3 regions of the Azotosporobacter soli genome follow, and region 1 is predicted to be linked to each of the others. Evidence: riboswitches for the same ligand, from Rfam matches in the RefSeq annotation. Region 1 holds a riboswitch; each other region holds the start of a gene.
The links. A riboswitch is a leader RNA that binds a small molecule or an ion and turns the genes downstream of it on or off. The one in region 1 is predicted to bind S-adenosylmethionine.
Positions count from the first base shown of each region.

Region 1 (3,261 bases):
AGCGCAAGCGTTGGTGGAATGCCCGTCGCACAAACATGTGACGATTGCGCTGGAAGAAATTGCGCAAGACAAGGTGTCCTATGAAAGGACGAAAAGCGGCATCAAATAGGAGGCACTGCTATGTTGACAGGCAAAGTCATCGTTGTAGGAGTCACCGGCGGCATAGCCGCTTACAAAGCGGTGGAACTGGTCAGTCGTCTGCGCAAGCAGCAGGCTGAAGTGCAGGTGATTATGAGTCGGGGCGCGACGAATTTCGTTACGCCGCTGACTTTTAGGGAAATCAGCGGCAATCCGGTTGTCGTTGACATGTGGGATGAACCGAAGAGCTGGAATGTGGAACATATCGCGTTGGCGCTGCGGGCCGATGGTTTCGTGATTGCGCCGGCGACGGCTAATTTAATCGGAAAACTGGCTAATGGTTTGGCCGATGACAGCCTTTCGACCACGCTGATGGCTACGACGGCGCCGGTTTTATTGGCGCCTGCAATGAACAGTAATATGTACCAAAATCCGATCGTTCAACAAAACATAGCAAAACTGACTGCGCTTGGCTATCGTTTTCTGCAGCCGGATTGCGGTATGTTGGCCTGCGGCGTGGAAGGTCCGGGACGTTTGCCGGAACCGGAACGGATTGTTGATGCCGTGATCGAGTTATTGTGTCCGCAGTTGCCTTTGGCTGGAAAAAAAATTCTGGTCACGGCGGGCGGTACGCGCGAAGCGATTGACCCGGTGCGCTATATCGGCAACCGTTCGAGCGGCAAGATGGGCTATGCATTAGCGGCCGCTGCGGCAAGTTTTGGCGCCGAAGTCGTCCTAGTCTCCGGACCTGTGGCGCTTGACGATCCGGCGGGCGTCAGAGTGATCCGGGTGGAATCGGCGCAGGAAATGATGGCGGCGGTACTGGAAGAATTCCCCGGTAGCGATATTACGATCAAGGCGGCGGCGGTTGCCGATTATCGACCGCAAACGGCTGCGCAGCATAAAATAAAAAAACAGGCGGAGCAGCTGACGCTGGTGCTGGAAAAGAATCCGGACATTTTAGCCGAACTGGGCCAACGCAAGCAAGCCGGACAGCTGTTAATCGGTTTTGCGGCGGAGACGCAGGAGTTGCTCACGCATGCACGCGGCAAACTGGAACGCAAACGTCTGGATATGATTGTCGCCAATGATGTAAGTTTGCCGGGGGCGGGCTTCAACAGCGACACGAATATCGTGAAACTGTTGTATGCGAATGGACACCAAGAAGACTTGCCGCAGATGGACAAACAAAGTCTGGCAATAGAACTGCTGAAAAGAATTATTAAATTAGCGGAAAAATAAACTTGAAAAATAGATGTACATTTGGTACAATACAATTCGGTAAAATTGTATATGGAACTCATCAAGAGTTGGTGGAGGGATAGGCCCGATGAAACCGCGGCAACCATTAGCCCCGTGCTAAAACGGTGCCAATTCCAGCGGCAGTATGACCGCGAGATGGGCGAGGAAACGTAAACCTCCCTATGGAGGTTTTTTGTTTTAAAAAAATTAAAATCAAACGAGGGGGTATATAGTGCAATGACGACAAAACGCGTACTCTTTACTTCAGAGTCGGTAACGGAGGGACATCCGGATAAGATTGCCGACCAAATCTCCGATTCCGTGTTGGATGCGATTTTGGCACAAGATCCGATGGGCCGTGTTGCCTGCGAAACATTAGTGACGACCGGTATGGTTCATGTGGTGGGCGAAATCAGCACAAAATGCTATGTGGACATTCCGAAACTGGTTCGGGAAACGGTAAAAGAAATTGGTTATACGCGGGCTAAGTTTGGCTTTGACGGCGACACTTGCGGCGTGTTGATTTCGATTGATGAACAATCGTCTGACATTGCGATGGGCGTTGACAAAGCGCAGGAAGCAAAAAAAGGCGGCAAAGATGAGGCCGATCTCATCGGTGCGGGCGACCAAGGCATGATGTTCGGTTATGCGACCAATGAAACGCCGGAACTTATGCCGATGCCGATTTCGCTGGCGCACAAGTTGTCGCGTCGTCTTTCTGAAGTGCGCAAGAGCAATCTGCTCGATTATCTGCGTCCCGATGGTAAGACTCAGGTTACGGTTGAATATGTCGACGGCAAACCGGTTCGCGTTGACACAATCGTTATTTCTACGCAGCATGGTCCCGAAGTGGACCTGGCTACGATCGAAAAAGACCTGATCGAACATGTGATCAAACCGATCGTTCCCGCCGAATTCCTTGATGCGGAAACGAAATACTACATCAATCCTACCGGTCGTTTCGTCATCGGCGGACCGCAAGGCGATGCCGGCTTGACTGGCCGCAAGATCATCGTCGATACTTACGGTGGTATGGCTCGTCATGGCGGCGGTGCGTTCTCCGGCAAGGATCCAACAAAGGTCGACCGTTCTGCGGCTTACGCGGCGCGTTATGTTGCAAAGAACATCGTAGCGGCTGGTCTGGCCGAGAAATGCGAAATCCAATTGGCATATGCGATTGGTATTGCGCATCCGGTTTCTATTCTGGTCGAAACATTTGGCACAGCTAAGGTTGACGAAGAGTTGATTGCCAGCCTGGTTAAGAAACATTTTGACCTGCGTCCGGCCGGCATCATCAAGACGCTCGATCTGCGTCGCCCGATCTATCGTCAGACAGCTGCTTACGGTCATTTTGGCCGTACCGATGTTGAGCTGCCGTGGGAAAAAACCGACAAGGCTGAAATTCTCCGCAAGGAAGCAGGTCTTTAGTTCCTGTCCGGCGAAATAGAATAGATATTGCGAAGAAAAGGGGCTCGGAGGAGACCCTTTTCTTTTCGTTAGTGCGGTATCGGACGTGAGGCATGGAGCATGTCTTGCGTCTTAAAATCAGCCGTTACTTGCAGGAGGGGCCATGTTTAGAGTCGCAGAAGTGCTGTTGAATATTAATACGCGCAGCTTATCCAAACCGTTTTCCTATCTGATTCCAGATGATGCAGCACTCGTCTCAGATGGTTGGCGGGTTATCGTGCCCGTGCAAAACCGCATGTGCGAAGGCTTTGTCGTGGCGGTGCGAGAAGCGGAGGCGACGGAGGCGGAGAAGCTGCGGGAAATTGCGGAAGTGCCCGATGATGAAGCTTGGTTTGACGTCAATATGCTCCACACCGCGCGTTGGATGAGCGAATATTATCTGTGCAGTCTGACGGAAGCGATGCGCCTTTTTATACCGGGAAAGACCGGCTTTAAACGAGAACTTTATTATCGTTTGAGCGATTCGGCGCCAAG
Region 1 covers NZ_JAUAOA010000007.1:80,564-83,824, reverse strand. The annotation lists gene rpoZ (DNA-directed RNA polymerase subunit omega) at 1-109, shown strand, start outside; gene coaBC (bifunctional phosphopantothenoylcysteine decarboxylase/phosphopantothenate--cysteine ligase CoaBC) at 121-1,320, shown strand; SAM riboswitch class I at 1,376-1,483, shown strand; gene metK (methionine adenosyltransferase) at 1,558-2,748, shown strand; gene priA (primosomal protein N') at 2,891-3,261, shown strand, end outside.

Region 2 (3,261 bases), on a different contig from region 1:
AAGGCGACAGCGCGATCATCGGATGATCGCCATGCGTACCCCAGCGCGCCTGCATGATATCTCCCTGCGAAGGAGATGTCGGCTGGCCGGTCGAAGGACCGGTCCGCTGCACATTGACGATAACAGCCGGAATTTCGGCAATGCAGCCATAACCAATCAATTCCTGTTTCAAAGAAAAGCCAGGGCCGGACGTCGCCGTCAGAACTTTTTTACCGGCCAGCGCCGCGCCAAGCACGACAGCAATACCGGCAATTTCATCTTCCATTTGGATGAACGTGCCGCCAAGCGCCGGCAGCGCTCCGGCCATGTGTTCGGCAATCTCGGTCGACGGCGTGATCGGATAACCGCCAAAAAAGCGCACGCCTGCGGCTAAAGCGCCTTCAGCGCAGGCTTCGTTGCCCTGCATCAATCTTGCTTCGCTCATTTGCTCACCTTCTTTTCCACATAAATGGCATAATCCGGACAGCGCAATTCGCACTGGCCGCAGCCGATACAGTCTTCACCTTTGAGGACTTGAACCTTACTCAAGGTATCGAGACCCAGCACTTGTTTCGGGCAGAGCCCGACGCAAATGTTGCAGCCTTTGCATCGCTCGCTGATAATTGTGATTTCGTGTTGCATACTGCGCCTCCCTGAATTTTTCTTCAATAATCTTCGCTCGACTGGCGGGATAAGCTGCAAACTGTTTGCGCCGCCATGCGAACCGCATCGCCTTTTACATTGACAACAAAGAACTGTTCTTCTCTGCGTTCAAAGAAAAATCCTCCAGCCAATGCAAGAAACTTTGGCTCACAAATGTGAAAAGCCTGCCGCAGCAGGCTTTCTCTTGCGAAACGAACCTCGTTGCCTCTCGTCAAAAACATCGCCTTGCTTCAGCAAATGATGCAGCCTGTTATTTCTCTATTTCCCGCAGCACTATTTCTTGCAACAATTCGTTTGTCCGTTTCACCGGGACTAAATTGTTAAAATTAATTCTATCATTCTCGACCACGCTGCGTCAAGGCGAACAACTTACACAAAAACGCCATTTCGCCCCTTGACACGTCATTGAATATTATGGTACCATTGGCATCATCAATTATATACTGACTTCATCGAGAGCAGCCGAGGGACTGGCCCTATGACGCTGCGGCAACCATCGCAATCTTGCGAACGGTGCCAAATCCATCAGGATCTTTCCTGACAGATGAAGAGCGGATCGCCTCGTAAGCCGATCGAGCCTCTTCACTGTGTGAAGAGGCTTTTCCTTATTTTAAACGGCTATAAAGGAGAATTACACTATGTCAAACACCTTACTGCCTTACGCTTCCGAAAAAGCCAGCCAGTTCAGCGAATCGGTCATCCGTGAAATGTCGCGCATCGCCGCCGCGCATCAGGCGATCAATCTCGCACAGGGTTTCCCCGACTTTCCTGCGCCGAACGAAATCAAAGAGGCCGCGGTCACGGCAATTAACAGCGATTACAATCAATATGCGATCACCTGGGGCAGTCAGTCGCTGCGTGAAGCGATCGCCTGGAAGAGCCGGCGCGATTACGGCATCGAACTCGATCCGCAGCGCCAAATCACCGTTTGCTGCGGCTCAACGGAAGGCATGATCGCCACGCTACTCGCTACCGTCAATCCAGGCGATGAAGTGATCATTTTCCAGCCTTTCTACGAAAATTATGGACCCGACGCCATCTTGTGCGGTGCGACGCCGCGCTATGTCGCGCTGCAGCCGCCGTCCTTCTCTTTCTCGCCGGACGAACTGAGCGCCGCTTTTAATGAACGCACCCGAGCCATTATCATCAACACGCCGAATAACCCGACCGGCAAAGTTTTTAACCGTGACGAACTGCAGCTGATCGCCGATCTTTGCATCAAACACGACGTCCTAGCGATCACCGATGAGATTTATGAGCACATCTTATTCGACGGCGCGCTTCATGTCCCGCTTTATACGTTGCCTCAGATGGCGGAGCGCACCATCGTGATCAATAGCATTTCAAAGACTTACAGCGTTACCGGCTGGCGGATCGGTTTCATTCTCGCTTCGTCGGAAATCACGCAGTCGATCCGCAAGGTCCATGACTTTCTCACGGTCGGCGCGGCCGCGCCGCTCCAGGAAGCCGCAGCGGCCGCATTGCGCTGGGAACCAGCCTATTATCAGGAGCTGGCCGAATTTTACCGCGCACGGCGCGATTATCTGCTGCGTGAACTGACACAGCTCGGCTTTTCCTGCTGCACGCCAAGCGGCGCATATTACATCATGGCCGACATCACGCCGCTCGGCTGGGACAACGATATCGCCTTCTCCCGCTACCTGGCCGAAGAGGTCGGCGTTGCGGTCGTTCCCGGTTCGAGCTTTTATCAATCGGATCATCCCAAGCGTCATCACTTCGTCCGCTTTTGCTTCTGCAAAAAGATTTCCACACTGGAAGCCGCGGTCGAACGACTGCAAAAATTGAAGGAGGTTCCACGAAAATGAATCGAAAACGCTTTTTCTTACCGACACTCTTAGCCGTCATCAGCCTCTTGACCGCCTTCGCCGCCGGTTGTTCAAACGGCGCAGCGCCAGGCAGCGATAAGCCTTTGAAATTAGGCGTCACCGCCGGGCCTCACGCCGAAGTCGCCGAAATCGTGAAAAAAACAGCGGAAAAAGACGGCCTCAAAATCGAAATCGTCGAATTCAGCGATTACGTCCAGCCCAACGCGGCTTTAAGTCAGGGCGATATCAAAGCCAATAGTTTTCAGCATCAGCCCTACCTCGACAATGTCGTCAAAGACCGTAAGTTTGAAATCGTTTCGGTAGCCAAGACCATTCTTTTCCCGATGGGCATTTACTCGCAGAAACTGAAAACGATGCAAGATTTGCCGAACGGTGCCGTGATCGCCATTCCCAATGACCCGACCAACGGCGGGCGCGCCTTGCTGCTCTTGGAAAAAGCCGGTTTGTTGAGACTGAAAGAAGGCATCGGCCATACCGCGACGCCGACTGACATTGTAAGCAATCCGAAGAACCTGCGCTTCAAAGAACTCGACGCAGCACAGATTCCGCGTTCGCTGGGCGATCTCGATCTTGCCGCCATCAATACCAATTATGCAATGACAGCCGGTCTGTTGCCGACCAAAGACGCGCTGCTCTTAGAGGACGGCAATTCACCTTACGCCAATGTCATCGCAGTGCAAACGAAAGATAAGAACGATCCGGCAATCGCCAAGCTGATCAAAGCCTATCAGTCACCGGAAGTGAAAGCTTTCGTCGCTGAACATTTCAAAGG
Region 2 covers NZ_JAUAOA010000003.1:372,072-375,332, forward strand. The annotation lists gene QTL79_RS05550 (2-oxoacid:acceptor oxidoreductase subunit alpha) at 1-424, opposite strand, end outside; gene QTL79_RS05555 (4Fe-4S dicluster domain-containing protein) at 421-621, opposite strand; gene QTL79_RS05560 (hypothetical protein) at 687-1,040, shown strand; SAM riboswitch class I at 1,089-1,193, shown strand; gene QTL79_RS05565 (pyridoxal phosphate-dependent aminotransferase) at 1,281-2,468, shown strand; gene QTL79_RS05570 (MetQ/NlpA family ABC transporter substrate-binding protein) at 2,465-3,261, shown strand, end outside.
Region 2: linked by a shared signal. The riboswitch ahead of QTL79_RS05565 (pyridoxal phosphate-dependent aminotransferase) and the one ahead of metK (methionine adenosyltransferase) in region 1 are both predicted to bind S-adenosylmethionine.

Region 3 (3,261 bases), on a different contig from region 1:
GCATACCGTTCCTCCTTTTCTCGCCTCACTATTTAAACTCAGATTCCCTCGCCGTCAAGGCCGCACGCGCCTGCCCAGCGTCGTTTTTCCGTTTTCTCGATCTGATTGACGCGACCGTTGACGATTTTCACAAGAATTTGCCCATAACGCATGCCGGTCATTTCCTGGCAAATGTGTTCACGAACCCGCTCCAAGACTGTCGCATTTATTTTTTCCGCTTGCACGGTTTTATTTTGCACGGCTTGCACCTGAAATTTTTCCGTACGTTCCAGTTGAACCACTTTTCCGTCTTGAACAATGATGGTCAGCACCCCAAAGCGAATCTGACGAACCGATTCTTCGACAATGGCGTTGACAAATGCAGTTCCGGCACTCATATCTTTCCCCGCCCCGCTTCCTGCTCAGCATTTCCAATCGCAGCCTGCGCCAAATCGGCGATCAAATCGCGCGCATCTTCGATTCCGACCGATAAACGAAGTAAGTTTTGCGTGACCCCCAGTCGCTCTCTGACCTCTGGCGGAACATCGGCATGTGTCTGCACCGCCGGCAGCGTAATTAGCGTTTCGACGCCGCCAAGGCTCTCTGCAAAACGCAAGAGTCGAACCTTTTTTAAGATATGCGCCGCCAATTCGGGCGAAGTCACGCGAAAGGAAATCATTCCGCCATAACCGCTCGACTGACGATCCTGAACTTCTTTGCCTGGATGCTTATCAAGCCCCGGATAATAAACCTGTTCAACCCACGTTTGCTGTGTGAGCCAGACTGCCAATAATTTCGCATTTTCCTCGTGCCGCCGCATGCGCAGCGCCAACGTTTTTAAACTACGAATCAGCAGCCAGCTGTCATTCGGACTAAGCACCGCACCGGCGGCATTTTGCACAAAGCGAACTCTTTCTGCAATCTCCGGCGTACGTGCAACCACCAACCCGGCGATTAAATCATTATGCCCGGCCAAATACTTGGATGCGCTGTGAATCACAATATCCGCGCCTAGCGTTAACGGGCGTTGAAAGTAAGGCGTCAAGAATGTGTTGTCGATAATTAACATACTATCATTTTCTTTCGCCAATTCCGCCAGTTTTTCAATATCGGCTATATTCATTAGCGGATTGGATGGCGTTTCCACAAAGATTGCCTTTGTTTCCGCTCGAATCGCTTGTTTGACGGCGGCTAAATCACTGCCGTCGACAAAAGTGATTTGCAAGCCAAATGAGGCAAACACTTTTTCCAGCACGCGGTATGTCCCGCCGTAACAGTCTTCGCTGACCACCAAGTGATCTCCTGCGCGATACAGCATCACTACCGCCGTAATCGCGGCCATGCCGGAAGAAAATGCAAAGCCTGCATATCCTTCTTCCAACGCAGCTATGCCTTCTTCTAAAATTTGCCGCGTCGGATTATGGCTGCGCGTATAATCATAGCCTGTACTCTGGCCTAACGCAGGATGACAAAAGGTCGCAGTCTGATAAATGGGTGTACTTACCGCCCCGGTTCTTACATCACTACAAGTCCCGACTTGCGCCGCTTTCGAATCAAAATACATAACAATCATTCCTTTCTTCTTAAACAGATATAAAAAAGACCCCTTTCCGAGGAAAGGAGTCCGCATTGCGAAAACGCCTTTCTCTCATCTGTCAGAGCGTTTTTGCTCTGCTGGAATTAGCACCACTGCATTGCTGCCGGTTGCCGGGTGTCATCGGGCCAGTCCCTCGACCACTCTTGATAAGAGAAGATCCATATTTACTTGTCCGTTATCTTACCATCTCACAAATCGATTTGTCAACTCATTTCGCCATCACGCATTACAAATCAGATAAAATTCAAGCCATTCTCCATCATATTGTTACCTTTACGTTTTACATTTTGCTTGACCTGAGGCTCCCCCGCCATCCTAGCCGCCTATTCTTTTCCCCTTTTTTTAAGAGCCTGTTCGATTCGCTCCAGCGCTTCGTGCAAAATACGACGGGACGTTGCAATATTAAGACGGACAAACCCCTCTCCCTGTCGCCCAAAACTCCGGCCCGAATTCAAACCCACTTTAGCCTCCTGCACCATAAAACGATCCAATTCACGGCTGTCGGAAAAGTACTTATTAAAATCAAGCCAGATCAGATACGTACCTTCCGGTTTCACCATCGTGACTTCCGGCAAGCGGTCTTGTAAGAACTGTGCGGCATATTCGGCATTAGCAGCCAGATAGGGCAATAATGCATCGAGCCACTCGCCGCCTTGCCGGTACGCGACCTCGGTAGCCAATACGCTGAACAAATTATTGCGCCGCAGATGAATACGCCCGATCCAATTGTCCAGTTGCTTGCGCTTTTGCGGGCAGGGAACGACGACATACGAAAGATTCAGTCCTGCCACATTAAACGTCTTGCTTGCCGCCATGAACGTGACAATGTTGTCTGATGCACCGCCTTCAATCGATGCCAGCGGAATATGGCGTTGCCCCCGGTAAACGATATCGCTGTGAATTTCGTCAGCCAATACCGTTACCTGATAACGCCTGGCCAGCTCTTTAAGCGTCGCCAATTCTTCGCGGCTCCAGACGCGTCCGGTCGGGTTATGCGGGCTGCAAAGCAGCAACAAGGTATTGTTCGGATCGGCCATTTTTTCTTCCAGATCGGCAAAATCAATTTCATAGCGACCGTTTTGCAATCGCAGCGGATTTTCCACGACCGCACGGCCGTTGTCTTTCACCAGTTCAAAAAACGGCGGATAGACCGGCGGCTGAATGATTACGCCTTCGCCTTCTTTGCTAAACGAATAGACTGCCAGCGTCAATGCCGGAACGACACCGGGCGTCAGCAACAGCCATTCGCGCTGAATCTGCCAAGCATGACGCCGTCGGTTCCACTCGATGATTGCCTCATATAACGACTCTTCCTGCGTATTATACGCATAAATCGGATGTGCGGCTCGTTCTTGAAGGGCTTCGGCCACTGCCGGCGGCGAAGAAAAATCCATATCGGCAATCCACAGCGGCAGCACCTCTTCGCCAAACACATCCTGAACGCCATCCCACTTGCGACTGCCGGTTCCCCTACGCTCCACTACATTGTCAAAGTCAAAAGCCATTTTCATCACCTGTTTCTCCATATATTTATCTTTTAGCTTCTGCATCAGATAACATAATCCTCCATCGGCAACAATCGCCGTAAAAACTGTTGCGTCCTTTCTTGTTGCGGACGGTTTAGAATTTCCTGCGGCGGCCCCTGCTCAACGATCACTCCGCCGTCAATAAAAATGACCCGATCG
Region 3 covers NZ_JAUAOA010000016.1:17,465-20,725, reverse strand. The annotation lists gene hydE ([FeFe] hydrogenase H-cluster radical SAM maturase HydE) at 1-4, opposite strand, end outside; gene QTL79_RS12955 (DUF2292 domain-containing protein) at 39-377, opposite strand; gene QTL79_RS12950 (trans-sulfuration enzyme family protein) at 374-1,543, opposite strand; SAM riboswitch class I at 1,625-1,729, opposite strand; gene QTL79_RS12945 (MalY/PatB family protein) at 1,900-3,126, opposite strand; gene QTL79_RS12940 (amino acid ABC transporter ATP-binding protein) at 3,126-3,261, opposite strand, start outside.
Region 3: linked by a shared signal. The riboswitch ahead of QTL79_RS12950 (trans-sulfuration enzyme family protein) and the one ahead of metK (methionine adenosyltransferase) in region 1 are both predicted to bind S-adenosylmethionine.